DNA from 2 places in the Pseudoxanthomonas sp. LH2527 genome. Region 1 is predicted to be linked to the other one. Evidence: predicted binding sites of a transcription regulator. Region 1 holds the regulator's gene; the other holds the start of a gene.
The links. The regulator FliA, encoded in region 1, starts transcription of late flagellar genes. The targets are predictions, from matches to a motif close to TAAAGTTTNNCNNNCNNNGGCCGATAA.
Positions count from the first base shown of each region.

Region 1 (15,652 bases):
CGCGGCCCTTGCCGTCATCTCCTGGTGCAGGGCCTGGTCCTGCTTGTCGGAAAGGCCGGCCCCATACGCCTTGGCAAGCTCGTCGAAGGCCTTGCCACCCGCGATCAGCTCGCCGGTGTATTCGGCGACCTTTTCGGGGTCCTCGTAGCCGGCGACCAGGCCGCGCTCGCTGACGCGGTATTCGGCCAGCATCGTCGCCATGCGGCCCAGGTCGCGGATGGCCGGTACTTCCTTCTTGGTGATGTCGAGCACCACGCCCTGGGCCACGCCCATCCGCTGTGCCGAGAACGCCCCGGTGGCGACGATGAGCAGGACGAGCACGGCGAAGCCGATGGCCAGGCGTTTGCCGATCTTGAGGTGCTTGAACATGAAGGCGGTCTCGGTAGAGTTCAGTGGATGGGGCCGGTGCAGCGGGCGGAAGCCGTTGCGGTGCGTGCCCTTGGAGCGGTGTCTCTCCCCGAGTAACGGCGCAATGTGACAGTTCTTGATGACCGCTCGGCGGAAAGGTAAGCGCGCTTACCTGCATGTCGACGGCATGCCCACGCGGACCGTGACCGGGTGCGCAGGCGATGCGGAAAGCAGGCTCAGCCGTGCATCTGCGTGCGCAGCGGGAACACCGACGGCTCGGCGGAGAACGGCCCGCGCGTCGCATCGGTCTTCACGTGGTCGGCCTGGAAATGAAGTAATGCGCCGGGCACCCTTTGGCACCCAGCGTCCAAAGCAAGCGGACTTACCCGATCTCCCGCGGCAGGCCCGCGCAGACCGTGGGCGATGCGGAATACGCGGTCAGAAGTGCATCTGCGCGCGCAGTTGGAACACCGACGGATCGGCGGAGAACGCACCGCGCGTCGCATCGCTCTTCACGTAATTGGCCTGGAACTTGAAGTAGGGCGTCAGGTACCAGTTGGCGCCCAGCGTCCAGTTGTGTTCGCGACCACCGGCGATGCCGTCGCTGTCCAGGTCGATGCGGCTGTAGCGGGCCAGCAGTTCCAGCGCGCCATGCTTGTGCTTGGGCTTGGGGTTGCTGACGTTGCCGCCGCTGTAGCCGCGCGATTCGCCGGTCACCAGCCAGCTCCCGAGTACGTAGCCGCCATCGGCCGAGTACGAGGGTAGTCCCAGCTCGCGCGTGGTCTCCTGGCGCAGGTATTCGCCCTGCAGCGACCACGGGCCATGGATCCACAACGCTTCCAGTCCCATGCGCTCGATCTGGTCCACGCGCGTGAGCGTGCCGGAATCGACCAGGCGCACGCCGGTGAGCGAGGCTTCCGGCTTGGCGCGCCAGCGCACGCTGGGATACACGGTGACGCCCAGCCCGTTGACCTCGCTGTCGGGACGTTCCTGCGAACCGGCAATGCCCAGGTGCAGCACGTCGCCGGCCGCCTTGCGCGGCGTCCACGCCAGCCGGAACGCCGCCGTGTCGCCCTTGTTGTTGCCTTGCAGGTCGGACTCGAAGAAGTAGCCGACGTTGGCGATGTAGCGCGCGCGCTCGAACGCCCAGTCGATGCCGCTGCGGCGGCCCTGGTAGAACGCCTGCGTGGGCAGCGACGGTTCCATCATCGAGACGTGGCGGGTGCCGGTGTTGCCCTCGAAGCCGAGCGGCAGTTTCATCTGGCCGATGCGCAGCTTGCCGGTGTCGTGGCCGAACAGCGCCTTGGTTTCCAGGCGCAGGGCGACGTCGTTCCAGGTCTTGGCCTCGAAGTCGAAGGTCGCGCCGAAGTCGTACACACCCTTGCGCTTGAGCGTCACGCCGATCTCCTGGCGGCGCCAGGCGTCGTCGTCTTCCAGGGCGGCACCGTTGTAGCCCTCGCCGGAAAAGCGGTTGAGGTCGTACTGCAGGTTGCCGCCCAGGCTCAGCTCGGTGCCGTCGGCGAAGGTGATCTTCGGCGGCCACGCGGCCGCGGTGGTGCGGCCGTCGTCGGCACGGGCGCCGGCATGCACGGCCAGCAGCGAAAGGGCGAGGGTGGAGAGCATGTACTTCATGTGGATACCGTCAGTGTAGGGGCGTGCGCCACCGGCCGCCGCCCGGTGGGGAGCGACGCGGTCGGGGACAACGCGTGGAATGGGGTCAGGCGGCCTGCTGCATCCGGCGCGCGCGGACCAGGCCACCGACATCGACGATCAGCGCGACGCGGCCATCACCGAGGATGGTGGCGCCGGAAATGCCTTCGATGCGGCGGTAGTTGTTCTCGATGTTCTTCACCACGACCTGCTGCTGGCCGATCAGTTCGTCCACTTCCAGCGCCAGCTTCTGGCCGTCGGCTTCCACCACCACCACCAGCGGATCGTCCGCCTCGCTCTGGCCGTAGCGGTAATACTGGTTCAGCGCCACGATCGGCAGGTACTCGCCGCGCACACGCAGCACGCGGCCTTCGCCGCCGACCGTGCGCACGTCCTCGGCCTGCGGCTGCAGCGCTTCCAGCACGTAGGTCAGCGGCAGGATCAGGGTTTCCTCGCCGACCGACACGGCCATGCCGTCGAGGATGGCGAGCGTCAGCGGCAGGCGGATCACCACGCGGGTGCCGTGGCCGGCGGTGCTTTCCAGCTGCACTTCGCCACCGAGCGCCTGGATGTTGCGGCGGACCACGTCCATGCCCACGCCACGACCGGACAGGTCGGTGACGGCATCGGCGGTGGAGAAGCCGGGCTGGAAGATCAGGTCCCAGACCTGCGCGTCGGTGGGGTTTTCCGGCAGCGGCAGGCCGCGCTCGGCGGCCTTGGCGAGGATGCGGTCGCGGTTGAGGCCGCGGCCGTCGTCGCTGACTTCGATGACGATGTGGCCGCCCTGGTGCGAGGCTGCCAGGGTGATGGTGCCGGTCTCGTCCTTGCCCGACTGCGCGCGCACGTCCGGCATTTCCAGGCCGTGGTCGATCGAGTTGCGGACCAAGTGCACGAGCGGATCGGCGATGCGTTCGATCAGGCCCTTGTCCAGTTCGGTGCCTTCGCCGACGGTGCGCAGGCGCACCTGCTTGCCGAGGCGCGCGGACAGGTCGCGGACCAGGCGCGGGAAGCGGCGGAACACGGCATCGACCGGCAACATGCGCACGCCGATGACGGCTTCCTGCAGGTCGCGCGTGTTGCGCTCCAGCAGGTCCAGGCCGGCGAACAGGCGCTCGCACTGGGCCTGGTCGAGCAGGCCCGAGACCTGCTTCAGCATGGCCTGGGTGATGACGAGTTCGCCGACCAGGTTGATGAGTCCGTCGATCTTGTCGACGCTGACGCGGATGGAGGTTTCGGCGGCATCGTTCGCGGCAGGCGCGGCGGCGGGCGCCTGCGCACCGCTGGCGACGACGGCGGCCACCGGTTGCGCGGCCACGGCGACGGCTTCGACCGGCACCGCGTTGCGCTGCATCGGCTGGATGTCGAGTTCGCAGTCGTCGACGACCCAGGCGAACACGTCGTCCACCGCGCTGCGCGGCACCTTGCCGATCAGGCCCAGGTCCCAGGCGAGATAGGCTTCCAGCGGATCGATCTGCTCGAAGCCGGGCAGGCGTTCCATGCGGCACGCGATTTCCAGCGGGCCCAGGTGTTCCAGTTCGCGCAGGATGCGCAGCGGGTCGTTGCCGCTCATGAACAGCGACGGCGCCGGCGTGAAGCCGATCTTCCAGCCGTCCGGTTCGGCCTCGGCAACGGCAGCGGTGGCCGGAGCGGCAGACGCAGGCGCGTCCTGTCCCGACAGCACCGCGTTGAGGCGGTCCTTCATGGCCTGCACGGCGGCCGGATCGGCCGGGGTGCCGTGCTCGGCTTCGGCCAGCAGGGCGCGCAGCACGTCGACCGAGGCCAGCATCGCGTCGACCGCCGGCGGGCTGACCGCGCGCTGGCCGGCGCGCAGTTCGTCGAGCAGCGTTTCCAGCACGTGGGTCATGCCGGCGATGGCGTCGAAGCCGAACGTCGCCGAGCCGCCCTTGATCGAATGCGCGGCGCGGAAGATGGAATTGATCAGGTCGCCGTCGCGGTTGCCCTGTTCCAGCGACAGCAGGCCGGCTTCCATGGCTTCCAGCCCTTCGCGGCTTTCCTCGAAGAACGTGGCGTGGAAGCGCTGCATGTCCATGTTCATTGCGACGGTGCCCTGGTGCGGTCGGAAGGGAAGCGGAGGAGGGGAGGATCAGCCCAGGACTTTCTGGACGGTGGCGACCAGTTGTTCCGGGTTGAACGGCTTGACCAGCCAGCCGGTCGCGCCGGCGGCCTTGCCTTCGGCCTTCTTGTCGGCGGCCGACTCGGTGGTCAGCATCAGCATGGGCGTGAACTTGTAGTCCGGCAGGCCGCGCAGCGCGCGGATCAGCGAGATGCCGTCCATGTTGGGCATGTTGACGTCGGTGACCACGGCGTTGAACTTCTGCCCCTGCGCGCGCCCCAGCGCCACCTGGCCGTCTTCGGCTTCATCGACCGAGAAGCCCGCCGAGCTCAGGGCGAAGGCGACCATCTGTCGCATCGAGGCCGAATCGTCCACTACCAGAATGCGTGCGCTCATGCGGCGTTCTCCACTTGTTGCGTGTTGTGTTCGTTGTCGTTGGCCAGGCCCAGCTGCGGTGCCAGACCGAGCAGGCGCGCGGCGTCACGGAAGCTCTGGCTGACCGCACTGAAATCGGTGGCCAGGCCGGCCTGCTCGCGCTGGCGCACGAAGCTGCACAGCACCTGCAGGCTGGCGGTATGCACGCGCTGCACGGTGCCGGCGTCCAGCGCCAGCGGTTCCGGCTGCGCGATGTGCGGGGCCAGGTGCTGCTTGAGGTCGGTGGCGGCCTCGATACCGAGGTCGTCACCCAGGGGCACAGCGCTCATCGTGTCTCCGGAAGGGCGGCTCTAGTGAGGTATCGGCGCGGGGTGGCCGGTCTTGAGGGATGGGTGTGAATGTGTGACGGAGTTGGTGGAAGCGAGGAGGGAGCGGGGAATGGGGAATGGGGAATGGGGAATGAAGGAAACCGTGGTGTTTTCCGCTCCACGCGCTGCGGCACTCGCGGAAGACACGTCGGTTGCGCTTGCGCGCTGCACCTTCATTCCCCATTCCCCATTCCCCGCTTCACTGCAATATCCGCGACGCATCCAGCAGGATCACCGCGCATTCGTTGAGGCGTGCCACGCCGCGGAACAGCGGGTTGGCGATGCGGCCGACGCGGGCGTTGTCGGGGGATTCGATCTGCTGGTCGGCGAGGTTGGCGACGTCCTCCACCGCGGTGACGCGCAGGCCCAGGGTTTCGCCATGTTCTTCGAGCACGACGATGCGGGTGGCGGCGTCGGATTCGATCGCGCGCCGGCCCAGGTACAGGCCCAGGTCGATCACCGGCACCACCTGGCCACGCAGGTTCATCACGCCCAGCATGTGCGACGCGGCGCCGCGCAACGGCAGCAGGGTGGCCGGGCGCACGACTTCCTGCACCTTCAGCAGTTCCAGCGCGTAGTGCTGCTGGTCGCAGCGCAGGCGCAGCCAGCGGGTCTTGCGTTCGGTCGCACGCCGGCGTTCGCCGTGGTCCGTCGGTGTCAGCAGGTAGGGCTTGTCCGGCAACGGCGGCATGGCCCGCGGCGGCGGGGATGCCGGGACGGGTGCGGGCGCGATGACCGGCGCGGCCGGGGTTGCCACGCGCGCGGTCGGCGCGGCACCGCCATGCAGTTCGTCGAGCAGGGCTTCGAATTCGTCGTCGCCGATCATGTCGTTGCCGCTGCCGGGACGCGTCGGGGCGACCGCCAGTGCGGGTGCCGCGGCGGCGGGCGTCGGTGCGGACGCAGGTGCCGCGGCAACCACCGCGGTCGGCACGCCGTCGCCGTGCAACTGGTCGAGCAGGGCTTCGAACTCGTCGTCGCTGATCAGTTCCGCCTCGCTGCCGGGACGCGTCGGCGCCACCGCCAGCGCGGGTGCCGGAGTCGGAGCAGGAGTTGGAGCCACTTCAGCGACCGGCGCGACCACGACCGCTGCCATGTCCACGGCCGGCGCGGCGCGCTCGATCGCCTCCGCGACCACGGCCGGTGCCGGCGTCGTCGCAGGCAGGCCGGCGTCGCCGAGCAGGTCGAGCAGGTAGTCGTCGAGGACGGCCGGGGTGGTCATGCGGCCTGCTCCGTGTCGCGCGCTTCAGTCAGCAGCAGCCAGTCGAGCGCGCGCCGGTACGCCGACAACCCACGGCCGGGGTACTGCGTGGCCGGGCTTGAGCGCGTCAGCGCGTCGACGCTGCAGATGCGGGTGTCATTGGGGATGGCGTCGTTCCAGACGCGCTCGCCGTATTCCTCCTGCATCGCCTTCAGCGTATCCGCGCCGGTGCGCGTGCGCTTGTCGTGGAGGGTGGGCAGGATCGAGACCGGCAGCACGCGATGGCGCGAGCGCTGGATCATGTCGGCCGTGCGGCACATGCCCTTCAGGCCGTGCAGCGCCAGCGGTTCGGTCTGGGTGGGAATGATGACGTGGTCGGCCGCGGCCAGCGCGTTGACCATCAGCAGGCCCAGCGTGGGCGGACAGTCGAACAGCACGTGGTCCCAGGCCTGGCCGCCGCGCGCCAGCGCAGTGGACAACGCCAGGCCCAGGCCGGGCTGGGTGGCACTGCGGCGCTCCAGCGTGGCCAGCGGCGTCTGCGCAGCGACGAAGGACAGGTTCTCGATCTCGGTGGCGCGCGCCACGCTGGCCAGCATGGGCGGCTGCTCGTCGAACAGTTCCAGCACGCCGGTCGGCTGTGGATCGGTGGCCACGCCGAACGCGCGCGTCAGCGATGCATGCGGATCCAGGTCGACCAGCAGCACGCGATGGCCGCGCATGGCCAGGCCGCGCCCGAGGGCGAGGGTGGTGGTGGTCTTGCCGACGCCGCCTTTCTGGTTGGCGATTGCCCACACGCGCATCACGGGACTCCTTCATGGACCTGGGGCGCCGGCGGCGCTCCGGGCATGGGCGACGCGGCGTGGGCCGGCAACGGCGGCAGCGGGATCACTGACGGCGGCGCGACGACCTGTTCCCCTGCATGCAAGACCGGTGCCGGACCGGCCGGGCTGGCCAGGATCACCAGCAATACGCGGCGGTTGGTGTTGCGGCCTTCCTCGCTGGCGTTGTCGGCGATGGGGCGGAACTCGCCGTAGCCGATCATCGCCAGCCGTTCCGGCGGAATTCCGTCGCGCACGAACAGGTGCACCACGCTGGCCGCGCGGGCCGAGGACAGCTCCCAGTTGGACGGGAACTGCGAGGTGCGGATCGGCCGGTCGTCGGTATACCCCTCCACCCGCACCGAGTTGGGCACGTTGCCCAGCACTTCGGCCAGCTTGCCGACGGTCTGCTGCGCCTGCGGGTCGAGCGCCGCCGAGCCGGTGGCGAACAGGATGTCGCTGTTGATCTGCACTTCCAGCCACAGCGCCGAGCGCTTGATGGTCACCAGCTTCTCGTCGATCAGCGGCGCCAGCGCGCGCTCCAGGTCGTCGGCGATGCGCTTGAGCTCGCCCTGTGCGGCCTGCAGGCCGGCGGCGTCCAGCGACATGTTCATCTGCGAGGCCATTGCCGCCAGCAGGGTGACGTTGGGCGACGGCGAGGGCGCCGACGGTCCTTCCTTGGCGCCGGACTTGATGGGCGAGGGACGGTCGAAGTCCGAGCCCTGCAGCTGGTGGTTGCCCACCTGCACCGGATTGATCGTGCGCGGCGCGCCGCCGAACGCGGCGGTGAGCGCATCGGCCACCACCCGGTACTTGCCTTCGTTGACGGTGGAGATGGCGTACATCACCACGAAGAAGGCCAGCAGCAGCGTCATCAGGTCGGCGTAGGGGATCGCCCAGGCCTCGTGGTTGGCGTGCTCTTCGTGTTTCTTCCTGCGTGCCATCGCCGTCGTCCCGCGGGCTCAGTGCAGGAAGCCGGCCAGCTTGGCCTCGATGTTGCGCGGATTCTCGCCCTGGGCGATGGCGATCAGGCCTTCGATGATCATTTCCTGCTCGCGGCTGCGGCCACCGATCACGCTCTTCAGCTTGCTGGCGATGGGCAGGAAGAACAGGTTGGCCGAGGCGATGCCGTAGATGGTGGCGGTGAACGCGGCGGCGATGCCGTGGCCCAGCTTGCTGGGGTCGGCCAGGTTCTTCATCACCGCGATCAGGCCGAACACGGCGCCGATGATGCCCAGCGTGGGCGCGTAGATGCCCATGGCCTCGAACACCTTGGCGGCGGCCAGGTCCTGGTGTTCCTGGCCGTTGAGGTCGATCTCCATCATGTGGCGGATCGATTCCGGCTCCACCCCGTCGACCAGCATCTGCAGGCCCTTCTTCAGGAACGGGTCGTCCTGCTGGCTGACCACCGGCTCCAGCCCCAGCAGGCCCTGCTTGCGCGCGATGTTGCTCCACTCGACGATCTGCGCGAGCAGCGCGTCGCCGGCGGTGCCCGGCGGGCGGATCACCCAGCGGGCGATCGACACCGCGCGCTTGAACACCGGCGGCGGCGTGTGCACCAGGATCGCGGCCAGCGTGCCGACGATGACGATGACGAAGGCCGCCGACGACCACAGCGACGACAGGCCGGCCCCCTTGAGGATGCTGCCGCCGACCAGCGCGACCAGTGCCAGCAGGAGTCCGATGAGGCTGAAGATGTCCATGTGCTGATCTATCGGCCTGGTCGAGGGGGACTTGAGGTGATGCCCCTGTAGGAGCGACGTGAGTCGCGACCGGGATCACAGAGACATCCGGCTGTCATGTCGTGCGAGGGACGTAGTCGCGAGGGTAGGGTGCGCTGTTGTAGGAGCGACGTAAGTCGCGATCGCGCCCCTGGAGAGCCCTGTTGCCTTGCAGTAACAACCGCCGCGCCGTAGCGCATCCGTACCGACAATCACCGGTTTTCCGCGTTGAGGTGGACGTGCGGTCGCGACTTACGTCGCTCCTACAGGAGCTTTACAGCGGGTTGATCACGCCGTCGCGCGCAGGCCGTCCACGTCCAGGATCAGGGCCATGCGGCCGTCGCCGATCAGGGTGGCGCCGGCGTAGCCGGGCAGGCCGCGCACGGCGCGCGGCAGCGGCTTGATGACGACTTCCTCGCGGCCGCGGACCTGGTCGACGATCAGGCCGAAGCGCTGTTCGCCCATCTGCAACACCACGATGGTCAGCAGCGGCGCCATGAACGGATCCACGCGCAGCCACTGGCGCAGGTCGACCAGCGGCAGGGTGTGGCTCTGGCGGTCCAGCACGGCCTGGCCGTCGAACCAGCGTAGGCTTTCGGACGGGGCGTGCAGCACTTCCATCACGCGCGCCAGCGGCAGCGCATAGACCGGCTCGCCGGCCTGCACCAGTAGGGTCGGCAGGATGGCCAGGGTCAGCGGCACGCGGATGACGAAACGGCTGCCGCGGCCGACATCGGAATGGATGGTGATCTGGCCGCTGAGTTCGCGGATGCGCGACTGCACCACGTCCATGCCGACGCCGCGGCCGGAGATGTCGGTGACCTCGGCCTTGGTCGAGAAGCCCGGCAGGAAGATCAGCTGCAGGCACTCGTCATGGCTGAGGCGGGCAGCGGCCTCGGGATCGATCAGGCCTTTTTCCAGCGCCTTGGCGCGCAGGCGTTCCGGATCGATGCCGGCGCCGTCGTCGCGGATCTCGATGGTGACGAAGTCGCCTTCCTGCTGCGCCGACAGGCGCACGTGGCCCTGCCGCGGCTTGCTGCACGCTTCGCGCAGCGACGGCACTTCGATGCCGTGGTCGATCGCGTTGCGCACCAGGTGCACCAGCGGATCGGCCAGCGCCTCGACCAGGTTGCGGTCGAGTTCGGTGTCGGCGCCTACCAGTTCCAGGTCGACTTCCTTCTGCAACTGGCGGGCGACGTCGCGGGCGACCTTGGGGAAGCGCGAGAACACCTTGCCGACCGGCTGCATGCGCGTGCGCATCACGGCGGTCTGCAGGCGTGCGGTGGCGATGTCCAGGCTGCTGACGGCGCGGTCCAGTTCTTCGTCGCGGATGCGCGCGCGCAGGGTCTTCAGGCGGTTGCGCGACAGCACCAGTTCGCCGACCAGGTTGACGATGGCATCCAGCCGCTTGGTGTCCACGCGGATGGTCTGTTCGACCTCGCCACCGGCCTTGGCGGCGGGCTTCGGCGCGGCGGGTCTGGCGGGAGCGGGCGCCGGCGCGGCACGCGGCGCTGCGGGCGCAGGCGTGGCCACGGTGGTGGGCGCCGCCTCGCCGTGCAGCTGGTCGAGCAGGGCTTCAAATTCGTCGTCGCTGATCATGTCGCCGCCCGCGGCGGGCGCCGTGGGGGTCGCGAGCGCGGCAGGCGCCGGGCGCGAGGCGGGTGTGCCGCCCTGCACGTCGAACTGGTCGATCAGGATCTGCGGTGCATGCGGCGGCTCTTCGCCGGCGCCGATGGCGTCGAGCATCTGTTGCAGCCAGTCCAGCGACTGCTGCGCGGCGTCGAAGTGCTGCGCTTCCAGCGTGGCCTGGCCGGCGCGGACCAGGCCCAGCGTCTCTTCGGCCGCGTGGCACAGGTTGACCATCGGCTGGATGCCGAGGAAGCCGGCACCGCCCTTGAGCGTGTGGAAGCCGCGGAACACCGCGTTGAGCTGGTCGCTGTCGGACGGGTCCTGTTCCAGCGTGACCAGTTGTTCGCCGAGCCGGTCGAGGATTTCCTGCGCTTCGATCAGGAAGTCGGCGGCGATTTCGGGCGTGACGGCGGACATGGGCAGGACGGATACCGGGGCAGGCGATCAGCGGGAGGAATCGAGCAGGGCCGGGGCGGCACGGCGTCGCAGGAAGCGGCCGACCAGCGCATCGCAGACCAGCAGCGATCCCACGAACAGCAGGACGACGGGGTGACGGGAACGGCGGGCGGCAGCGGCGGGCATGGCAGGTCTCCGGTTCCGCAGCGCGTGTCCCCCGGGGCTACAACCCCAGGCCGGACAGCAGGTCGTCGGCGTCGTCCTGCGAAAACGCGTTGCGGTCAAGACCAGCAACGGCCGGACCGGCGAGTTCTGAACCCTTGTCGCGGTTTTTTTCCGGCGGCGGCAGGCCGAGCGCGCCGAAGCCCTCGTGCACGCGGCGCACGATGCCCGCCACGCGGCGGATGATCTGGCCGGTGAGGTCCTGGTAACTCTGCGCCAGCGCCATCTCGGACAGGCCCTTGCCGATGCTGTCCACCAGCGCGGCCTGCGCCGGTGACAGCTCGGTGGCTTTCAGTTCGGTGGCGTAGCCGCGGCACTGTTCGGCCAGGTCCAGCGTCTTGTGGCTGGCCTGTTCGGTCATTTCGACCACATGGTCCAGGCGTGAGCAGGCGTCGTCGAGTTCGTCCGGACCGGTCGGCGGCAGCTCGCCCAGCGTCTGCGCGAGTTCGCGCGCCAGCCGTCCCAGGCCCTGCATCATCGGCTGCGTGCGCCAGGCGGCGATGGCATCCAGCTCGCGACGCCAGCCGGCTTCGTCGCCCTGTTCCAGGGCGTCGAGGGCGTGCTGCAGTTTCTCCACCAGCGCGGCGCGGGCAGCGGTGGCGTCGACGACGGCGTTCATCAGGCGGCCGCTCCCAGGCGTTCGAAGATCTTGCCCAGCTTTTCTTCCAGCGTTTGCGCGGTGAACGGTTTGATGATGTAGCCGTTCACGCCGTTCTGCGCCGCCTCGATGATCTGCTCGCGCTTGGCCTCGGCGGTCACCATCAACACCGGCAGGGTCTTGTAGCGGTCGTCGGCACGGATCGCCTTCAGCAGCTCGATGCCGGTCATGCCGGGCATGTTCCAGTCGGTGACCACGAAGTCGAAACCACCCTGGCCCAGCGCTGTCAACGCGCTGTTGCCGTCCTCGGCCTCGGCGGTGTTCGTGTAGCCCAGGTCGTTGAGCAGGTTCTTGATGATGCGGCGCATGGTGGAGAAGTCGTCCACGATGAGGATGCGCATGTTCTTGTTGGTCACGGGTGCTCCGGTATTGCGTGGACGGCGAGTCTGGAAGGGGTATCGGCCGGGGCCGGGAAAGGTTTAGGGGTAGCGGGGAATCGGGAATAGGGAATGGGGAATGGGGAGCGGTTTTGTTGCGTCCGAAGGAACGCGGACCTGCGGACAACGCAGAGCGCCACTCTCCATTCCCTATTCCCTATTCCCTATTCCCGATTCCCCGTCCTTTCACTCATCGTCTCCCAGCCCCGCATCGGCCTTCTCGAACACCTGCAGGCGGCCGCGCAGGCGCACCATCGCCTGGCCGTGGATCTGGCAGACGCGCGACTCGCTCACGCCGAGCACGGCGCCGATTTCCTTCAGGTTGAGCTCCTGCTCGTAGTACATCGACAGCACCAGCTGCTCGCGTTCGGGCAGCTGGCCGATGCACTTGACCAGTTGCTGGCGGAACTCGCTGCGTTCCAGGTTCTGCTGCGGCGAGGGACCGCCGGTACGCGAGGTGTTCGGCTCGCCGTGGTCGTCGATGTGCGACTCCAGGCTCAGCACCTGGCCGCGCGCGGCGTCTTCCATCAGGCGCAGGTATTCGGGCAGCGGCATCTCCATCGCGCTCGCGACTTCGGTGGCGATGGCGGCGCGGCCGGTGCGCTGTTCGATCTCGCGCACGGTGGCGGCGGCCTGGCGCGCGCGGCGGTGCACCGAGCGCGGGACCCAGTCGCCACGGCGAATCTCGTCGATCATCGAGCCGCGGATGCGGATGGAGGCGTAGGTCTCGAACGAGGCGCCCTGTTCGGCGTCGTAGCTGCGCGAGGCTTCCAGCAGGCCGATCATGCCGGCCTGGATCAGGTCGTCGATCTCCACGCTGGCCGGCAGTCGCGCCGCCAGGTGATGGGCGATGCGGCGGACCAGGTCGGCGTGCTGGGTGACGAAGTCGTTGGCGGCGCTTCGCTGCACCGCGCGGTATTGGGCGGCGGCGGTGTTCATGCGGCCACCCCCCGCTGGATCAGGCGTTCGACGAAGAATTCCACGTTGCCGCGCGCGCCCACCGGCGGCTGCCAGCGTGCGGTGGTGCGTGCGATGTCGGTGATGGCGCGCGCCGAGGGGCTGCCCGGGTAGGCCTTCACCACCGCCTGCTGGCGCTGCACGGCGCGGCGCAGCCAGTCGTCCTGCGGCACGGCGCCCAGGTAGTGCAGGGCAACGTCGCCGAGGAAGCGTTCGCAGACGCGGGCGAGCTTCTCGTACAGCTTGCGGCCCTCGTTGGGGTCGCGGACCATGTTGGCGATGACGTGCACGCGGTCCAGGCCGCGCTCGCGCGCCAGCACCTTGATCAGCGCGTAGGCGTCGGTGATCGAGGCCGGTTCGTCGCAGACCACCACCACGGTGTCCTGCGCGGCCTGGCAGAAGGTCAGCACGCTGTCGGTGATGCCGGCGGCGGTGTCGACGATCATGAAGTCGAGGGCGCGCTGGAGTTCTGAGAACACGTTGACCAGGCCGACGTGTTCGGCCGGGGTCAGTTCGGCCATGTGGCGGAAACCCGACGACGCCGGCACTACCAGCACGCCCTCAGGACCTTCCAGCAGCACATCCTCCAGCCCGCAGCGGCCGGCCACCAGGTCGGCCAGGGTGAACTTCGGCGACAGGCCGAGCAGCACGTCCACGTTGGCCAGGCCCAGGTCGGCGTCCATCAGCAGGGTGCGCTTGCCCATCTCGGCGAGCGACACGGCCAGGTTGACCGAGACGTTGGTCTTGCCCACGCCGCCCTTGCCGCCGGTGACGGCGACGACGCGCACGGGATGGAACGCGCCGGGCAACGGCGGGGTGCTGCGGGGATTGGTCTGCAGCGGGTGGTCAGGCGACATGGGTGGCCTCGGTCGAGCAGGGTTCGTCGGCTTCGCGGCGCAGCTGGTCCAGCCGCAGCACGAGGTGGGCGCTGTTGGCGCGATGGAGGTCGTCGGGAACGCGCTGGCCGTCGGTCACCCAGGTCATCGGCAGCTGGTGGTCGACGACCACGCTCAGTGCGCTGCCCAGGCGGCCGGTCTCGTCCAGCTTGGTCAGCACCACGCCTTGCGGCTGCACGGTGCTGAAGCGGCGGACCACTTCGTCCAGGTCGGAGAAGTGCGAATTGGCCGGCAGGCAAAGCAGGGTCTTCACCTGGCCGGAGGCACGCAGCCAGTTGAGCTGGCCGACCAGGTTGCGGTCGCGCTGGCCCAGGCCGGCGGTGTCGATCAGCACGAGCTTGTAGTCGCGCAGGCGTTCCAGCACCAAGGCCAGGGCCTGCGCGCTGTCGGCCTCGTGCACGGCGATGCCGAGCTGGCGGCCATAGCCATGCAGCTGCTCGCGGCCGCCGACGCGCAGGGTGTCGGTGGTCACCAGCGCCACGTCGCGCGGGTTGTGGCGCTGGGCGAAGCAGGCGGCCAGCTTGGCGATGGTGGTGGTCTTGCCGGCGCCGGTGGGGCCGACCAAGGCGATCACGCCGCCGGTGTCCAGCAGGTCGGTGTCGAGCACCGGCAGCTTCTTCGACAGCAGGCCCAGCATCAGGCCGCGGCCGCGATGCGCTTCGGTATCGGCCGGAATCTGCAGGGCGATGTCGCGGGTGATGCCGGCGTCGAAGCCGTAGTCCTCCATCAGCTCCATCGCCTGCATGCGCACCGGCGAACCGCGCAGGCGTTCGTCGGTGAGGCGATGCATCTCGCGTTCGATCATCTCGCGCATCGCCGACAGTTCGCCGCGCATCTGCACGAGCTGCTCGTCGCTCTCGCGCGCCTGCGCGGCGTTGTCGGTGACCACGCTCAGCGTGGGCACGGTGACGGTGGTGGGCGCCGGCACCGGCGCGAGGGCCGGCGTGCGGGTGGCGTGCAGGGCCGCCACCGGCGCGGGTTCGGGTTCCGGCAGCGACACCGGCGGTGCGATCAAGGGCAGCAGCGCGTCCAGGTCCAGGGTGTCGTCGGCCTCGGCGCGCGGTACCACCGGGCGACGCGGGGCGATGGCCGGCGCGATGGCGACGGGCTCGTTGGCCGGCGCCGGCGGCAGGCACGACGCCAGCTTGGCGGCGAAGGATTCGGGTTCGATCAGCAGCGGCGCGATCTCGCGCACCACCGGTGCCGGCACGCGGTCGGCCGGGGCCACCGGCGCACGCGGCGCGGTGACCGGCGAAGGCGTGGCGACGGTGACCGCAGCGGCGGCGGCAGGCGCCGGCTTCGCGACCTCGGCGTGCGGGGCCGCAGGCGTCGCCGGCTGGCGACGGGCGAAGTAGCTGGCCGCGGCCTGCGCCGGCGACTGGGCGGGTGCATTCGCGGCGGCGGCCGGCGTGGCCGGGTCCAGCAGCGGATGCAGCGGCGCTGCGGGTGCAGCGGGACGCATCGCCTCCAGCGTGCGCTGCACCAGCGCCTCGTCGTAGTTGCTGGCGGCGACGATCTCGACACCGTCCTCGGTGACCCGATTGGACAGGATCACCGCATCCGGCCCGTGTTCCTGCCGGACCATCGCAAAGGCAGTGCGCATGTCGGCGGCGACGAAGCGTTTGATTTTCATGGGTGCAGGCCGGGAATGGGGAATAGGGAATGGGGAATCGAAAGGACTCGCTGATCGTTGCGAGGTCTCGCGCCCTGATTTGCCTTGTGTCTACATGTTCGCGTCATCACTGCTTTCTCCGGCCTGGAATCGCTTTTCACGATTCCCCATTCCCAAATCCCCATTCCCGCGCGATCAACTGATCGTCCCCACCAGCTTCAACCGCTTGTCTTCCGGCACCTCGCTGTAGGCCAGTACCGACAGCGAGGGGACGCTGTGGCGGACCAGGCGGGCGAGGGCGGCGCGGACCGTTCCCGGTACCAGCACCACCGCAGGCTCGCTGCGGGCTTCCT
Region 1 covers NZ_JAKZBW010000011.1:13,048-28,699, reverse strand. The annotation lists gene MMG85_RS08130 (methyl-accepting chemotaxis protein) at 1-369, opposite strand, end outside; gene MMG85_RS08125 (porin) at 787-1,980, opposite strand; gene MMG85_RS08120 (chemotaxis protein CheA) at 2,066-4,054, opposite strand; gene MMG85_RS08115 (response regulator) at 4,103-4,468, opposite strand; gene MMG85_RS08110 (STAS domain-containing protein) at 4,465-4,776, opposite strand; gene MMG85_RS08105 (chemotaxis protein CheW) at 5,015-6,034, opposite strand; gene MMG85_RS08100 (ParA family protein) at 6,031-6,813, opposite strand; gene motD (flagellar motor protein MotD) at 6,813-7,775, opposite strand; gene MMG85_RS08090 (flagellar motor protein) at 7,794-8,534, opposite strand; gene MMG85_RS08085 (chemotaxis protein CheA) at 8,841-10,598, opposite strand; gene MMG85_RS08080 (hypothetical protein) at 10,626-10,763, opposite strand; gene MMG85_RS08075 (protein phosphatase CheZ) at 10,801-11,418, opposite strand; gene cheY (chemotaxis response regulator CheY) at 11,418-11,798, opposite strand; gene MMG85_RS08065 (RNA polymerase sigma factor FliA) at 12,021-12,773, opposite strand; partial or broken gene MMG85_RS08060 (MinD/ParA family protein) at 12,770-13,582, opposite strand; gene flhF (flagellar biosynthesis protein FlhF) at 13,638-15,320, opposite strand; gene flhA (flagellar biosynthesis protein FlhA) at 15,495-15,652, opposite strand, start outside.

Region 2 (15,652 bases), on a different contig from region 1:
GTTCCGCACCATTCCGTCCGACGTGCTGACGCTGGAGGACCTGGGCTGCCCGCCGCTGTTCCGCGAGCTGATCCAGCAGCCGCAGGGCCTGATCCTGGTGACCGGCCCGACCGGCTCGGGCAAGTCGACCACGCTGGCGGCGATGATCGACCACATCAACAAGAACGAATACGGCCACATCCTCAGCGTCGAGGATCCGATCGAATTCGTGCACACCTCGCAGAAGTGCCTGATCAACCAGCGCGAAGTGCACCGCGACACGCACGGCTTCAACGAGGCGCTGCGTTCGGCGCTGCGCGAAGACCCCGATTACATCCTGGTCGGCGAGTTGCGCGACCTGGAGACCATCCGCCTGGCGCTGACCGCCGCGGAAACCGGCCACCTGGTGTTCGCCACCCTGCACACCAGCTCGGCGGCCAAGACCATCGACCGCATCATCGACGTGTTCCCCGCCGGCGAGAAGCCGATGGTCCGCTCGATGCTGTCCGAGTCGCTGCGCGCGGTCATTTCGCAGGCGCTGCTGAAGAAGATCGGCGGCGGCCGCACCGCGGCTTGGGAAATCATGGTGGGCAACCCGGCCATCCGCAACCTCATCCGCGAGGACAAGGTGGCGCAGATGTACTCGGCCATCCAGACCGGCCAGAACTACGGAATGATGACCCTCGACCAGCACCTGCAGGACCTGGTGAAGCGCAGCCTGATCACGCGCCAGCAGGCCAAGGAATATGCCAAGGAGAAACGTCTCTTCGAATGATCGAAGCGACGTGGGAATTGGGAATAGAGAATCGGGAATAGTTCAAAGCTGGGATACGGAAGGGTTGGAAGGGGGCAGCGGCACGATTCCCCATTCCCCATTCCCTATTCCCGGTTCCACAGGAGCCACCCATGAGCACCATCGATTTCACCTCGTTCCTCAAGCTGATGGCGCACCAGAAGGCGTCGGACCTGTTCATCACGTCCGGCATGCCGCCGTCGATCAAGGTGCACGGCAAGATCTCGCCGATCACGCAGACGCCGCTCACCTCGCAGCAGTCGCGCGACCTGGTGCTCAACGTGATGACGCCGGCGCAGCGCGAGGAGTTCGAGAAGACCCACGAGTGCAACTTCGCCATCGGCGTGGCTGGCGTGGGCCGCTTCCGTGTCAGCTGCTTCTACCAGCGCAACCAGGTGGGCATGGTGCTGCGCCGGATCGAGACGCGCATCCCCACCATCGAAGAGCTGAACCTGCCGCCGGTGATCAAGACGCTGGCGATGACCAAGCGCGGCATCATCCTGTTCGTCGGCGCCACCGGCACGGGTAAATCCACCTCGCTGGCGGCGATGATCGGCTACCGCAACCAGAACTCGACCGGCCACATCATCACCATCGAGGATCCGATCGAGTTCGTGCACAAGCACGAGGGCTGCATCATCACCCAGCGCGAGGTCGGCATCGACACCGACAGCTGGGAAGCCGCGCTGAAGAACACCCTGCGCCAGGCGCCGGACGTGATCATGATCGGCGAGGTGCGTACGCGCGAAGGCATGGACCACGCCATCGCCTTCGCCGAAACCGGCCACCTGGTGCTATGCACGCTGCACGCCAACAACGCCAACCAGGCGATGGATCGCATCATCAACTTCTTCCCCGAAGACCGCCGCCAGCAGCTGCTGATGGACCTGTCGCTGAACCTCAAGGGCGTGGTGGCGCAGCAGCTGATCCCCACGCCGGACGGCAAGGCGCGCCGCGTGGCGATGGAGATCCTGCTCGGCACGCCGCTGGTGCAGGACTACATCCGTGACGGCGAGGTGCACAAGCTGAAGGAAGTGATGAAGGAGTCCACCAACCTCGGCATGAAGACCTTCGACCAGGCCCTGTTCGAGCTGTACCAGGCCGGCGAGATCAGCTACGAGGATGCGCTGCGCTTCGCCGACTCGCAGAACGAAGTGCGCCTGCGCATCAAGCTGGCCCAGGGCGGCGACGCCCGCACGCTGGCGCAGGGACTGGACGGCGTGGAGATCGCCGAGGTCCGCTGACCTCCGCGTAATGCGTCATCACGAGAAGGGGCGGGCGACCGCCCCTTTTTCGTGGGCGATGAAAACGGTGGAGCGATTCGCGCGGGTGATGACGCACGGTGACGGACGACGGCCGGAAGTGGAAGCGCGACGTGCCGGCAAGGTGGGCTCGCCTTGTCGTGCGGCAGTCCGTACCTGGACGAGCATCACCTCACTTTTAGTTCGCGTTAGTATCCATGGGCGAATCGTGTACGCGTGACGTGGATGATTGCGCGGTCGGACCTTGGCGGCTTAGAACGCAAAGAGTCTGCAAGGATTCGGAGCATCGTTCGTCCAAGCGGGCGCGCTGGAAGGGACACAGCGTCATTGCTTTGATTCGAGCGCTGCAAAAACACTTCATGGAGGAAGCATGTCGCGTACGTTTCTTGTGCTGGTCTCGATCCTGGTGGTGCTGGGCGCCGGTCACCACGCATACAAGCACATCAAGGCCAAGTTGCAGTCCTCGATGACGGAGACTGCCATCGTCGCCTCGTCACGCAACACCGTGGTGGTTTACGGCCGCGACGGCTGCGGCTACACCCGGCAGATGCTCGCGTCCCTGCAGGGTCGCAACATTCCGGTCACCTACGTCGATATCGACCGTCCGGGCGCGAGCCAGGCCTTCCATGACCGCTTTGATGGATCAGGACTGGCAGACCATCGCGGTTACGCCCTGCCTGTCGTTGAAGTGGATGGCGAGGTCCATGCGCGCCCCAGTCCGGACGTGGTGGCGTACCACTTCCAGACCAGGGACTGATCCGACTGATCGGGAATCACCAGAATCTTTGCAAAGGATGGAATGACGCATGAGAAACAAGATCTCCGGCCTGATCGGGATTCTCTGGGGTGGCGGCATCGTGGTGTCGAGACTGTTGTCGGAGTCGCCGGCCAGCGGCGCCTATCAGACAGGTCAGACTGCCGGGCTGGCGTTCGGCGTGGTGTTGCTTGGCGCGGGTCTCTACTACTTCTTCAAGAAGCCGTGAGTAGTGATGGGGATTGCGGCCATGAAACGGAATCCGCTCCACTGCTCCTGCGGTTGATGGCGTATCGGACCGGTAGCGTTACGCGGCAACGCAACGTCGCCTAATTGCCACATTCGATCTTTCGACAGGAATCGCAACGATGGTCTCATGCCCTCACTGCAAGCACCCCGCCATGTCGTGGATCAGGAAAAGCTTCCTGGGTCCACGTCGATCCGTTCCCTGCGATGCCTGTGGTCGCCTTGTTTCCGTGCACAGATTGAGTGTGCTCGCTTTCTTCCCCACTTTCGCCAGCTTCATCGTTGTCCGCGATCTCTGGCCATCGCCTGTTTCCGTCGTGGTGCCTGCGGTGGCGCTTCTGTTGGCAGGCCTGGTACAGGTTTTCATGGTGCCGCTGGTACCTCGCGATGCCTGACGGTTCATTTGCGCCGATGTCGTCCCACGGCGAGCGCATGGAGCGAGATAGGTTGGGGTGAGCGTGCGAACCCCAACATCGGAATGCCGGAATCGATGCGATGGTGGGGTTCACCCCAACCCACGAACCGTGTCGCTGCATCAGCGCCCGGCGGTCATCCATGGCGGCCGCTGCTTCGCCGCACGTTTGAAGGCGGGACAGTCTTCGCGGTGGGCGCCGGGCAGGTAGCCCAGGCTCATCAGGAACTCGTTGGTGATCTCGCCGCCGGTGAAGCGGAAGGTCTTCTTGAACAGCTTGATCCACTCCGGCTTCGGCAAGGGGTGGTGGGCGTCCAGCCACGCGGCGAAGCTGCCGTGCGTGCCGCGGAGCTGCTGGATGACCTGGGCGTTGTGGATGGCGGCCTCGACCTTCAGGCGGTTGCGGATGATGCCGGGGTCGGCCAGCAGGCGGGCGCGATCCTGCTCGCCGTAGCGGGCCACCGCGTCGACGTCGAAGCCGCTGTAGGCGGCGCGGAAGCCCTCGCGCTTCCTCAGCATCGTCTCCCAGCTCAGGCCGGCCTGGTTGATCTCCAGCAGCAGGCGCTCGAACAGCACGGCTTCGTCCCGTTGCGGGAACCCGTACTCGCGGTCGTGGTAGGGGCCGTGCAGGGGGTGGCCGGGGGCGATGTCGCAGTAGCCGGACATGGGCGTGCGCCTGAAGAGGAATGGCGATTCTAGGGCCAGTTGCGGACAGGATCAGTCCGTGAAGGCGCGAGGCGCGCGGGGGCGGGCTAGAATGTCGGCCATGCAAGATGCCGCCACGCCCTTGGCCAACCAGCTGCTGATCGCCTTGCCGGCGCTGTCCGATCCCCATTTCGCGCGCGCCGTCACCCTGATCTGCCAGCACGACGACGAAGGCGCCATGGGCGTGGTCGTCAATCGTCCGTCCGAGTACACGCTGGGCGAGGTGCTGCGGCAGATGAACCTGGCCTCGCACGATCCGCGCCTGGACGAACAGATCGTACTGGCCGGTGGCCCGGTGCACCCCGAGCGCGGCTTCGTGCTGCACGACAGTGCGCGCGCGTGGGAATCCACGCTGGAAGTCGCCAGCGGCCTGTACCTGACCACCTCGCGCGACATCCTCGAAGCGATGGCCGAAGGCGAGGGCCCGGCGCACGCGGTGGTGGCGCTGGGCTGCGCGGGCTGGGGTGCCGGTCAACTCGAATACGAACTGGGCGAGAACAGCTGGCTGACCGTGCCCGCCGATGCCGACCTGCTTTTCGCCGTGCCGCTGGAACAGCGCTGGCAGACCGCAGGCCAACGGATCGGCGTGGACATGACGCGCCTGACGGACTACAGCGGCCACGCATGAACCCGCATCCGCCGACGTCGCGTTGCCGCACGCCGCTGCAGGATGGCGCAGACCGCATCGAACGGAGGCACTGGGCATGAAGCTGGACGGCACCGTACTGGGATTCGACGTGGGCGCCCGCCGCATCGGCGTGGCCGTGGGCAGCGCGTTCGGCACCGGCGCACGCGCGCTGGCGGTGATCGACGTGCACGGCCACGGCCCGGACTGGCAGGCGATCGACAAGCTGCACGCGGAGTGGAAGCCGGATGGCCTGGTGGTCGGCGACCCGATGACGCTGGACGGCGGCGACCAGCCGATCCGCAAGCGTGCCCACGCCTTCGCCCGCGAGCTGCGCACGCGCTACCAGTTGCCGGTGGTGCTGGTGGACGAACGCACCAGCTCCGTCGAGGCGTCGCAACGCTTCGCGCTGGACCGCGCCGAAGGTCGCAAGCGCCGGCGCGATGCCGCCGCGCTCGACGCCGTCGCCGCCGCCGTCATCATCGAACGCTGGCTGGCCGCGCCGCACGACGCGACCCTGCTGACCTGACCCTTCCCGACCGCACTCCATGACCCCACAACTCGATTCCGACGGACGCCTGCGCCACCTGCTCACCCTCGACGGCCTGCCGCGCGACACCCTGTGCCGGCTGATCGACCGCGCCGGCCAGATCCGCGATGCCGCGCTCGGCCGCACTCCGCGCCGGCAGGTGCTCGACGGCACCACCGTCTGCACGCTGTTCTTCGAGCCGTCCACCCGCACCCGCAGCTCGTTCCACATCGCCGCGCAGCGCCTTGGCGCGGACGTTCTGAACTTCGATGCCTCCACCTCCTCCACCCGCAAGGGCGAGACCGCGCGCGACACGCTGCGCAACCTGGAAGCGATGGGCGTGCGTGGCTTCATCGTCCGCCACGCCGACGATGGCGCGGTCGCCGCGCTGGCCGCCGAGGCCGGCGAGGGCACGGCGCTGGTCAATGCCGGCGACGGCCGCAGCGCGCACCCCACCCAGGGCCTGCTGGACGTGCTGACGATCCGCCAGGCCAAGGGCGCGGACTTCTCGCGCCTGAAGGTACTGATGGTCGGCGACGTGAAGCATTCGCGTGTGGCACGCTCGGACCTGCACGCGCTGCGCACGCTGGGCGCCGGCGAGATCCGCGTGTGCGGCCCGCAGTCGCTGCTGCCGGACGACGGCACGCTGGCCGGATGCGTGCAGGGTCAGGACTTCGACGCCATGCTCCAGGGCGTGGACGTGGTGATGATGCTGCGCCTGCAGCGCGAACGGATGGAAGAGGGGTTGGTGTCGTCGCTGGAGGACTACCACCGCGACTACGGCCTGACCACGACGCGGTTGGCGCGCGCCGCGAAGGACGCGGTGGTGCTGCACCCTGGCCCGATCAACCGCGGCGTCGAGATCACCGACGAGGTGGCCGACGGCCCGCAGTCGCTGGTGCTGCGCCAGGTCAGCAACGGCGTCGCCATCCGCATGGCGGTGCTGGAGATGCTGCTGGGGTGAGATGGCGGCGCTACGTCGCGTAGACGATGTCTGCGACATGCGACGAGTATCCCGATGCCGTCATCCCGGCGCAGATCGGGACCTGGTGCCTGTCGTTCGCCAGTCAGGTCGCGCGTCCTGGTGGTTCAGTGCCGTGGATAAAGTCGCTGGGTCCCGGCCTGCGCCGGGATGACGGATTGTGGGATCGCGAGGCCATATACGCCATCACTGGGTGCTTGAGTGATCAGCCATTCGGCTGCTGAAAGCCGCTGGTATGACGGGTGAGATATGGCAGGCAAGAGATATCAACGCCGCGTCAAACGCATGCGCTGTATTCGATTGTCAGCGACCGCGTGGTTACTGCCGAACTGCTTGGCCTGACACGTAACGCGCTCTGTCGTTGTGCGAATAGCTTCAAGACCGTCATCCCGGCGAAGGCCGGGACCCAGTGCCTTTCGTTCTCCGGTCAGGCCGCTCGTCCTGGTGCTTTGTTGCCATGGATAAAGTCGCTGGGTCCCGGCCTGCGCCGGGATGACGGGTTGTGGGATCGCGAGGCCATGGACGCTATCGCTGGGTGCTGGAGTATTCGGTCATTCGGCCGCTGAAAACCGCCGGGACGACGGGTGTGAGGTCGCGGGGTAAACGCAGTCGACATCGCGTTGAGCGTACTTGCGACGCATGCGCGGATGCTGCGGGGATGACGGGTCATGTCGTTGCGGCGCGAGTCAGATCGACGCCGCGTCACCGCCGATCCGGGGGATCATTCCGGCGCCGCGACCACGCGGTTCTTGCCGGCCTGCTTGGCCTGGTACATGGCGCGGTCGGCGCGTGCGAGCAGTTCGTCCTGTGATTCGCCGGGTTGCCAGCGCGCCACGCCGGCGCTGAAGGTCACCAGGATGCCGCGGCCTTCGTAGACCAGCGGTTTGTGCGCGAGGCGGTCGCGCAGGCGCTCCAGCGTGCCCATCGCTTCCAGGAAGCTGGTCTCCGGCAGCAGCAGCACGAATTCCTCGCCGCCGAAGCGGGCGACCGCATCGGTGGCGCGCAGGGTGTTGCGGGCCAGCGCCACGACATGGCACAGCGCGGCGTCGCCGCCGAGGTGGCCGTGGGCGGCGTTGATGTGGCGGAAATCGTCGAGGTCCAGCAGCGCCAAGGTCAGCGTCTGGCCGCTGCGCAGCGCGCGCACCGATTCGCGCTTGAACAGCTCGTCGAAGCCGCGCCGGTTGAGGGCTTCGGTCAGCTGGTCCACGCGCACCAGTTCGGAGACGGACTGCAGTTCCTGTTCCAGGTTCATCACGCGCCGCTCGGCTTCTTCCACCTCGCGTCGCGCTTCCAGCAGGCTGTCGCGCGCGCGCGCGGCCTGCGCCTGCACCGTCGCGGTGTCCGCCAGGATGTCCTCCATGCGCTTGCCCAGCTCGGCGATGCTGCGGCTCTCGCGCACGGCCTGGGCGTGGAAGCTGATGCGGTCGTGGTATTCGCCGGTGCTGCTGGCCATGCCGTCCAGCCGCTCGACGAAGGTCACCATCATCTCCTTCATCGAGGCCTTCGACTCGGCAAGGCCCTGTTTCAGCAGGCCCTGCTTGTAGATCACCTCGCGCAGACCGGCGCGGGTCTGTTCCAGCGCGGTGCGGTCGAGCGGTCCGGCGAGCAACTGGCGTACCGCGCCGATCTGGTCCTGCAGCCAGCTGCCGTCCTCGATCAGTTCGCCGACGTTTTCCAGCAGCAGGTCGAACAGGCTGCGCATCAGTTCCTGCGCATCGTTCACTTCGTGCGTGCGCAGGCCGACCTGCTGGCAGAGTTCCTTCAGGTCGTTGCCGAGTTCGGCCAGCGGCTGCGCGGGCTGCCACTGGCGCACGCGGTCGGCCAGGGCGTTCGCCTGCGGCAGCAGCGTGGTGTCGTCGCGCAGCAGGTGTTCCATGCCGCCAACCAGCAGGTGGTGCAGCAGGTCGCGCATCTGCTCCGCTTCGCCCGACAGCGGCTCGTCCTGGATCGTGCGGATGTATTTGTCGACGAGCTGGCGCAGCGCGCGGCCATAGCGCGGCCAGTCGTTGTCGGCGTGCGCGGACTGCAGGCGCTCGCCCATGCCATGCAGTTCGCCCGGCAGGCCGGCGACGCCGTCGGCGAAGGCCGACAGCAGGGCACCCGGTTCCTCCGCATGCGCGAACAGCGCCTGCAGCTGGGCAGCGCTGATCGCCGGGCCCCGGGCGGTGGTCTTCGTGGTGGCGAGTTCGCGCGAGGCCGGTGCAGCGGCTTCGCGGCGACGCGACCACAACCGGCGGAAGCCGCCAGAGATACCGGAGTTGTCGTCGGCCGCGTCAGCCATTCAAATCGCTCGCACGGCCATGGGCGGATGCCCGTCGGCCACCAGGGGATGCCGGGTTATCGGCCGTTACGGGCGGGGGTTGAGGCGGGTGTGTCCGCCGGTGGCGTCGGGACGGCCGAAGCGTGACCCAGGGCGTGCCGGCGCAGGCTCAGTCGCCGTGCCGGGGGAAGCGGGCCTGGGCTTCCTCGATGATGGCCAGTTGGCTCGCGGCCTCCGCGTTGCCGGCAGCCGCGGCCGCGCGGACCTGGTCCAGCGTCGGGTGCGAGACGATCAGCAGCAGGTTGCCGCACTGCGGGCAGGCGTAGTCGGTGACGGCGTCATGCAGTTCCATCGCCATGGCACGGCTGTCGCCCTGCCAGCCGCAGGGGCAGGCCAGCGGCTGGTCGCGCCAGCCGGCGGTGAAGTAGTCGGGGATCAGGTCGGCCACGCTCAGCGCCCGCGACGCTGCGCGAACAGCCAGTCCCACATCGGCGCGTGGGCGTAGGTGGCGTCCCAGCTGTTGTGGTTGGCGTCGGGGAATTCGGTGTAGCGGGCGTCACGCGCACCGGCGGCCTTCAGCGCGGCGTCCATGCGGCGCGACTGCGATGGCGGCACCACGTCGTCCTTGCCGCCGTGGAAGATCCACACCGGCACGTCCTTCAGGCGCTGCGCGGCGGCGGCGAACGGGTCCGCCGTACCCGCGACGCTGTGCACGTTCATGCTGGCCCGGTCGCGTCCCCAGTCCACGGTAATGCCGCCACAGACCGGCACCAGCGCGGCGAAGCGCGTGGGCTGCTGCAGCGCCAGTTCCCAGGTGCCGTAGCCGCCCATCGACATGCCGGTCAGCGAGACGCGGTCGGGATCGCCGTTGAACTCGCGTAGCGCGGCGTCCAGTGCGGCGAAGGCGATGGGGCCGGCGCCCTGGGTCCATTCCGTATCGTCCGGCGCCTGCGGGAACACCACCAGGGCGGGGAAGGTGTCCGCATGCTGCCGCAGGTATGGCCCCAGGCCGGCCATGGTCTGCTTCACGCCATCGCGGCCGCGCTCGCCGGAGCCGTTGAGGAACAGCACCACCGGCGGCTGGCCGCTGCGGAAGCGCGCGGCGGGCACGAAGACCTGGTAGCGGTAGGTCTGTCCGTCGACTGCGACCTCGCGCGTGACGAATTCGCCGGTGGGATTCATCGGTGCGGTCGTGGTGCAGGCGGTCATCAGGATCAGCAGCAGGCCCAGGCAGGCGGTGGCGAGAAAGCGCATGGCAGTCGGCATTCGGGGATAACGGATGCCAGCATAACCCGAGGGTGCCACGATGCCGGTCGGCGGCGATCCTGTCATCGCGTGCGATCGGGCGGCGTCACCTCTTCGCGAACCCGCACGAAGCGCGCGAAGCGGGGCAGTCCGGTCGAGGTGAGTCCGCTGTAGCGATACGTCACCCACGCACCCAACGGCGGTGGCGCGGCCCGCTGCGCGTCGGTGAAGCCGCTCCCCAGGCGGAAGCTGCGTCCCTCCGGTGTACGCACCTGCACGGCGCCCATCATGCCTTCGTACTTGCCCTTGCCGGGCAGGTGCGCGACCACCTGCGCTTCGGCATCCTGATGGGTCTTGTACTTGAGCAGGTGGTCGCTGCGTCCGGGCCGGTAGCGCGCGTCGCGCCGGTGCAGCATCAGGCCTTCGCCGCCGGTGGCCACTACGCGGGCCAGTTCTGCATCCAGGTCTGCCGGAGTGGCGAAGCGCTGCTGGGGGATCATCGCCAGATGCACGTTGCCGGCGGCCGAGACCAGCGCGCGCAGGCGCGCGACGCGCTGGTCGAAGGGTCCCGGATGTGCGGGCAGGTCGAAGGCCATGAAGCGCACGCTTCGCCAGGATTGAGGGTCGGTGTTGATGCGCCGGACGAGGGCACTGACTTCATCGAAGCGGCCGCGCGCGATCCAGACTTCGCCGTCCATGGGGTCGGTCGGCCAGTCGCGCGTGAACGTGGTCGGTGCCGCGATGCGCGCGCCGCCGCGCGTCCACAGCGCCCGGCCATCCCAACGCGCCCGCACGCCATCCAGCTTCTCGCTCACAAGGAAGGACGACACCGCGACGCCCTCGCGGTAAGACGTGGCCAGCATCGGCTCGGGTGGCGGCGTCGCCGGGGCGGGCCACGTCAGCAGGCAGAGCAGGGCGGTGAGAAGCAGGCGCATGGCGATGAACCGGACCGGGGAAGCGCCAGCCTCGCGCGCGGACACGATCGTAGGGATCGGGACATGCCGCGGCGACCTGTAGGAAAGCGGCGCGTGCGGGCGAACGTCGGTCCGGCAGGCTCAGTCTCGTTGCGCCGGCCACGCCGGCCATGTCCCTCGCATCGGCGTCACGCCCGTCCCCACAACCACGCAGCGACGGCGATGACGTGCAGCACCCCCATGGCCCGGAACACCACGCGGTAAGCGCGTTTGCTCGACTTGTGCCGCAGCACCCGCTGGGCGATCCACGCACCCGGCCAGCCACCGGCGAGTTCCAGCACGTGCAGCGTCGATTCGGGCGTGCGCCAGCGGCCGGTCTGCGCGGCATGCTTGTCCAGCGCGTAGGCGACGAAGGTGATCGCCGACAGCGCCAGCGGCACGAACATCGCTTCCAACGGAAGCCGTCCCGCGCCGATGGCCCATGCGACGAGCAGGGCATAGGCCACGATGGCGAGCGCGCCGGGCAGGGCGGAGCCGGGTCGCCGTGCCGCAGCCCGCGACGGCGCCGCCAGTTTGGCCTGCCGTGCCGCAGGCACTGTCCTGCGGACCGTCCGGGCACGCCACTTGCCGTCGGCCTCGCGTTGCGCGGTGAACCTGATCATTTCGCCCACCTCGGGCCGACGCCCGTCGAGCCGGTAGTCACGGACGTGGAAGAACACGCGTGCCGGCTCGCCGTCGAGCGGTGCGATGAAGCCGAAGCCGCGCTCGTCGTTCCATTCGCTGACCTTGCCTAGCCGTTCCATCGATGCGGACGCCTCAGTGCAGCAGGATGACCGTGGCCAAGCCCAGGAAGCAGAAGAAGCCCATCACGTCAGTCACCGCAGTGACCACGACGGTGCCGGCGACGGCGGGATCGATGTTCATGCGCTTGAGCAGCAGCGGCAGCAGCACGCCGGCGGTGGCGGCGGCGCAGAAATTGATGATCAGCGCCAGCGCGATGACCAGCGACAGCATCGGACTGTGGAACCACAGCAGCGCGATCAGGCCGACGATGCCGCCGATCAGAACGCCGTTGATCAGCGCCACGCGGATCTCCTTCCACAACAGGATGCGCGCATTGCTGGAGCCGACCTGGCCCAGCGCCAGGCCGCGCACCATCAGCGTGAGCACCTGCACGGCGGCGTTGCCGCCGATGCCGGCGACGATCGGCATCAGCACCGCCAGCGCGACGATCTTCTCCAGCGTGGCGTCGAACTGCTTGATCACCGTCGCGGCCATGAAGGCGGTGAACAGGTTGATGCCCAGCCACACCACGCGACCGCGCACGGCACGCTTGACCGGCGAGAACAGGTCCTCGTCTTCGTCCAGACCGGCGGCGCCCAGCGCCTGGTGTTCGGCCTGCTCGCGGATGATGTCGACCACGTCGTCGATGGTGATGCGGCCGAGCAGGATGTTGTTGTCGTCCACCACGGGCGCGGACACCCAGTCGTGGTCGGAGAACTGGCGCGCGACTTCCTGCGCGCTCTCGCCCACGTCGATGGCCGGCTGCTCGTCGTCGATCAGCCGGTTGATCGGGGTGGTGTCCTCGTGCGTCACCAGCGCGGCCAGCGGCACGCGGCCGAGATACTGGTGGCGGCGGCTGACCACGTAGAGGTGGTCGGTGTGGTCGGGCAGTTCGCCGCGCAGGCGCAGGTAGCGCAGCACCACGTCGACGTTGACGTCGGCGCGCACGGTGACCACGTCCGGGTTCATCAGGCGGCCGGCGGTGTCCTCCGCGTACGACAGCACCTGCTCCAGGCGCTCGCGGTTCTCGCGGTCCATCGACTTGAGTACTTCGTCGATGACGGTGTCGGGCAGGTCCTCGACCAGGTCGGCGAGGTCGTCGATGTCGAGGTCTTCGACGGCGGCGACGATCTCGTCGGTGTCCATGTCCGCCAGCAGGCTTTCGCGCACCTCGTCGCCGACATGCACCAGCACTTCGCCGTCGTCCTCGGGATCGACCAGGCCCCACACGACTTCGCGCTTGCCCGGCGGCAGCGACTCCAGCAGGTTGCCGATCTCCGCCGGCGACAAGGTGTTGACCAGCCGGCGCACGGGCCCCAGCCGACCGCTGTCGAGCGCGTCGGAGAGCAGGCGCAGCTGGCGTGCGGTCTTGTCGTGGCGGATGGTCTCGACCATTCGGTACTCCGGAATGGGGCCGATCCGTCAGGCGGATGCGACCGGGGCATCAGGCGTTCATTGCGCCATTATCGCCCGGGCTGCGATTTATGGACACCCTGGGGCAGGGGTGTCGGGTGTGGTGTGGGATGTGGGTGGCGGGGTGGCAGTTGTGGGAGCGACGTCAGTCGCGATGAAGCTTTCCCGATGCCCTATCGCGACTTGCGTCGCTTCCACAGGAGCCATCTCAGAGGCCACTGGCCGCCTTCAACCAGCGCTCGATGCCGGCACGGTCGCGTGCCTGCAACAGCTTCTCGGTGCGTGCCTGCAGGTCGGTGAGGTCGACATCGCGGATCGCGCGGCGCACTTCCAGCAGCGTGGCCGGATGCAGGCTGAACTCGCGCAGGCCCAGCGCCAGCAGCATCGGCGCGAGCATGGCATCGCCGGCGATCTCGCCGCACATCGCCACCGGGACATCGTGTTCGGCGCCGGTGCGGATCACGTGCCGCAGCAGCCGCAGCACGCCCGGGTGCAACGGCGAATACAGTTCGCCCAGCGCCTCGTTGTTGCGGTCCGCAGCCAGCAGGTACTGCACCAGATCGTTGGTGCCGATCGAGACGAAGTCGACCACGTCGGCGAAGGCGTGCAGCGCGATGGCCGCGGCGGGCACTTCGATCATCGCGCCCAGTGCCAGCTGGACCGCGACCTCGTGGCCCTGCTTGCGCAGCTGCAGGGCCGCGCGCTGCAAGCGGCGACGCACTTCCAGCATTTCCTCGCGGCCGCTGACCATCGGCACCAGCACGCGGATCGGGCCGTAGCTGGATGCGCGCAGGATGGCGCGCAACTGCGTGTCGAACACGCCGGCATGCGCCAGCGACAGGCGCACGCCGCGCAGGCCCAGCGCCGGGTTCTCTTCGTTGTGGACCACAAGGCCGGCACGGTCGGCCTTGTCGGCGCCCAGGTCGAGGGTGCGGATGGTCACCGGTCGTCCGCCCATGCCGAGCACCAGGTCGCGGTAGACCTGGAACTGCTCCTCCTCGCTGGGCAGCTCGCGCCGTTGCAGGAACAGGAACTCGGTGCGGTACAGGCCCACGCCGGTGGCGCCGAGCGTGTGCGCCTTCGCCACGTCTTCGAGCGATTCCGCGTTCGCCCACAGGGCGATGTCGACGCCGTCGCGCGTGCGGCTGGGCTTGGAGCGCAGGCGCCCGAGCTCGCGCGCCTCGCGCGCGGCATCGCGCAGTCGCTCACGGTAGCGGCGCAGGTCGTCCGGATCGGGATTGACCACCACTTCGCCGGTGGCGCCGTCGACCAGCAGTACGTCGCCGTCGTTGATCTTCTGCAGCGCCTGCGCATTGCCCACCACCAGCGGCAGGTGCAGGCTGCGCGCGAGGATCGCGCTGTGCGACAGCGTGCTGCCGGCGGCGGTGACCACACCCAGCACACCCTGCTGCTGCAGTTCCGCCAGTTCCGATGGCGCCACGTTGTCGCTGACCAGGATCTCGCCGGCCACGCCCGGCGCATCGGGTGCGCGCTGTTGCAGGTGCGCGTGGATGCGGCCGATCACATGGTCCAGGTCGTCCATGCGGCTCTTGAGGTAGGCGTCGTCCATGCCGTCGAAGACGGCCGCCAGGCGGTCGCGCTGCAGGCGCAGCGCGTAGTCGGCCGCATAGCGGCCGGTGCGGATCAGTTCGTCCAGGCCGTGCAGCAGCTCGGGGTCGTCGAGCAGCAGCGCGTGCAGGTCGAGGAACTCGCCGACTTCCTTCGCCAGCGCGCCGTGCAGGCGCGTGCGCAGGCTGTGCATCTCGCGGCGGGTGGCGTCGACCGCCTCGTGCAGGCGGGCGACCTCGTCGTCGATCTGGTCGGCGCGGATGAGCTGCTCGGCGACATCCAGCACATGCGGCAGCCGGACCCGGGCGCGTCCGAGCGCGCTGCCGCGCGAAGCCCCATGGCCCGGCAGCAGCGCCCGCATGTCAGGATTCCTCGTCGAATCGTCGCTCGAACAGCGACACGACGTCCTGCATGGCGGCGGCTTCGTCCTCGCCGTCGATGCGGACCGTCACCGGGGTGCCCTGGCCGGCGGCCAGCAGCATGACGCCCATGATGCTCTTGGCGTTCACCTCGCGGCCCTTGGCCGCCAGCGTGGCGTTGCAGCGGAAGCCGGACAGCGTCTGCACCAGCTTGGCGGTGGCCCGCGCATGCAGTCCGAGGCGGTTGGAAATGATGAGTTCGCGTTCAAGCATCGTCGTGGATGACTCCATTGCGTGCGCCCGCCGCCGCCGTGGCAGGCAGGTCGTCCAGTCCCTGTTCCGGATAATTCATCACCCTCAGCAGCATGGGCAGGCTGAGCGCCGAGACGCGCCGCACCGGCGTGCCCAGGCGCGCCAGCTTGCCGGCCAGGTTGCTGGGGCTGGCGCCATACAGATCCGTCAGCACCAGCACCCCGTCGCCGCCATCGACGCGCCGCAACGCCGCAGATGCCTGCGGCAGCAGGGCATCGAGGTCGGCGTCGAACGGCACCTCGAAGGCTTCCGCCTTCAGGGGCAGTTGTCGCAGCAGCGCCGTGGCAACCGCCAGGATCGCCGCGCCCACGCCAGGATGAGTCACAAGAAGAATGCCACAGGCCATGCAGGAACGTTAACAGACGGGCATGACGGGCAGGAAGCGGCGCGGATGGAACGGTAAGGGTTTCCGGGTGACGGCGCGCCCGTAGAGCGGAGCGTGCTCCGCTGCTTGTGCCCGAGGCGTTGGAAAGTGTGAGTCGGGCAAGCCCGGCGCTGCGAACCCGGGGT
Region 2 covers NZ_JAKZBW010000008.1:97,526-113,177, reverse strand. The annotation lists gene MMG85_RS06780 (type IV pilus twitching motility protein PilT) at 1-754, shown strand, start outside; gene MMG85_RS06775 (PilT/PilU family type 4a pilus ATPase) at 886-2,016, shown strand; gene MMG85_RS06770 (glutaredoxin domain-containing protein) at 2,405-2,791, shown strand; gene MMG85_RS06765 (LPXTG cell wall anchor domain-containing protein) at 2,841-3,017, shown strand; gene MMG85_RS06760 (hypothetical protein) at 3,190-3,429, shown strand; gene MMG85_RS06755 (DNA-3-methyladenine glycosylase I) at 3,570-4,112, opposite strand; gene MMG85_RS06750 (YqgE/AlgH family protein) at 4,213-4,779, shown strand; gene ruvX (Holliday junction resolvase RuvX) at 4,856-5,305, shown strand; gene MMG85_RS06740 (aspartate carbamoyltransferase catalytic subunit) at 5,325-6,269, shown strand; gene MMG85_RS06735 (GGDEF domain-containing protein) at 7,009-8,568, opposite strand; gene MMG85_RS06730 (hypothetical protein) at 8,717-8,995, opposite strand; gene MMG85_RS06725 (prolyl oligopeptidase family serine peptidase) at 8,998-9,756, opposite strand; gene MMG85_RS06720 (DNA ligase) at 9,876-10,727, opposite strand; gene MMG85_RS06715 (DUF1294 domain-containing protein) at 10,895-11,509, opposite strand; gene mgtE (magnesium transporter) at 11,523-12,884, opposite strand; gene ptsP (phosphoenolpyruvate--protein phosphotransferase) at 13,111-14,832, opposite strand; gene MMG85_RS06700 (HPr family phosphocarrier protein) at 14,834-15,103, opposite strand; gene MMG85_RS06695 (PTS fructose IIA subunit family protein) at 15,096-15,488, opposite strand; gene rapZ (RNase adapter RapZ) at 15,652-15,652, opposite strand, start outside.
Region 2: a site for FliA is predicted at 8,625-8,651, ahead of MMG85_RS06735 (GGDEF domain-containing protein). Genes of this name have one in related genera too.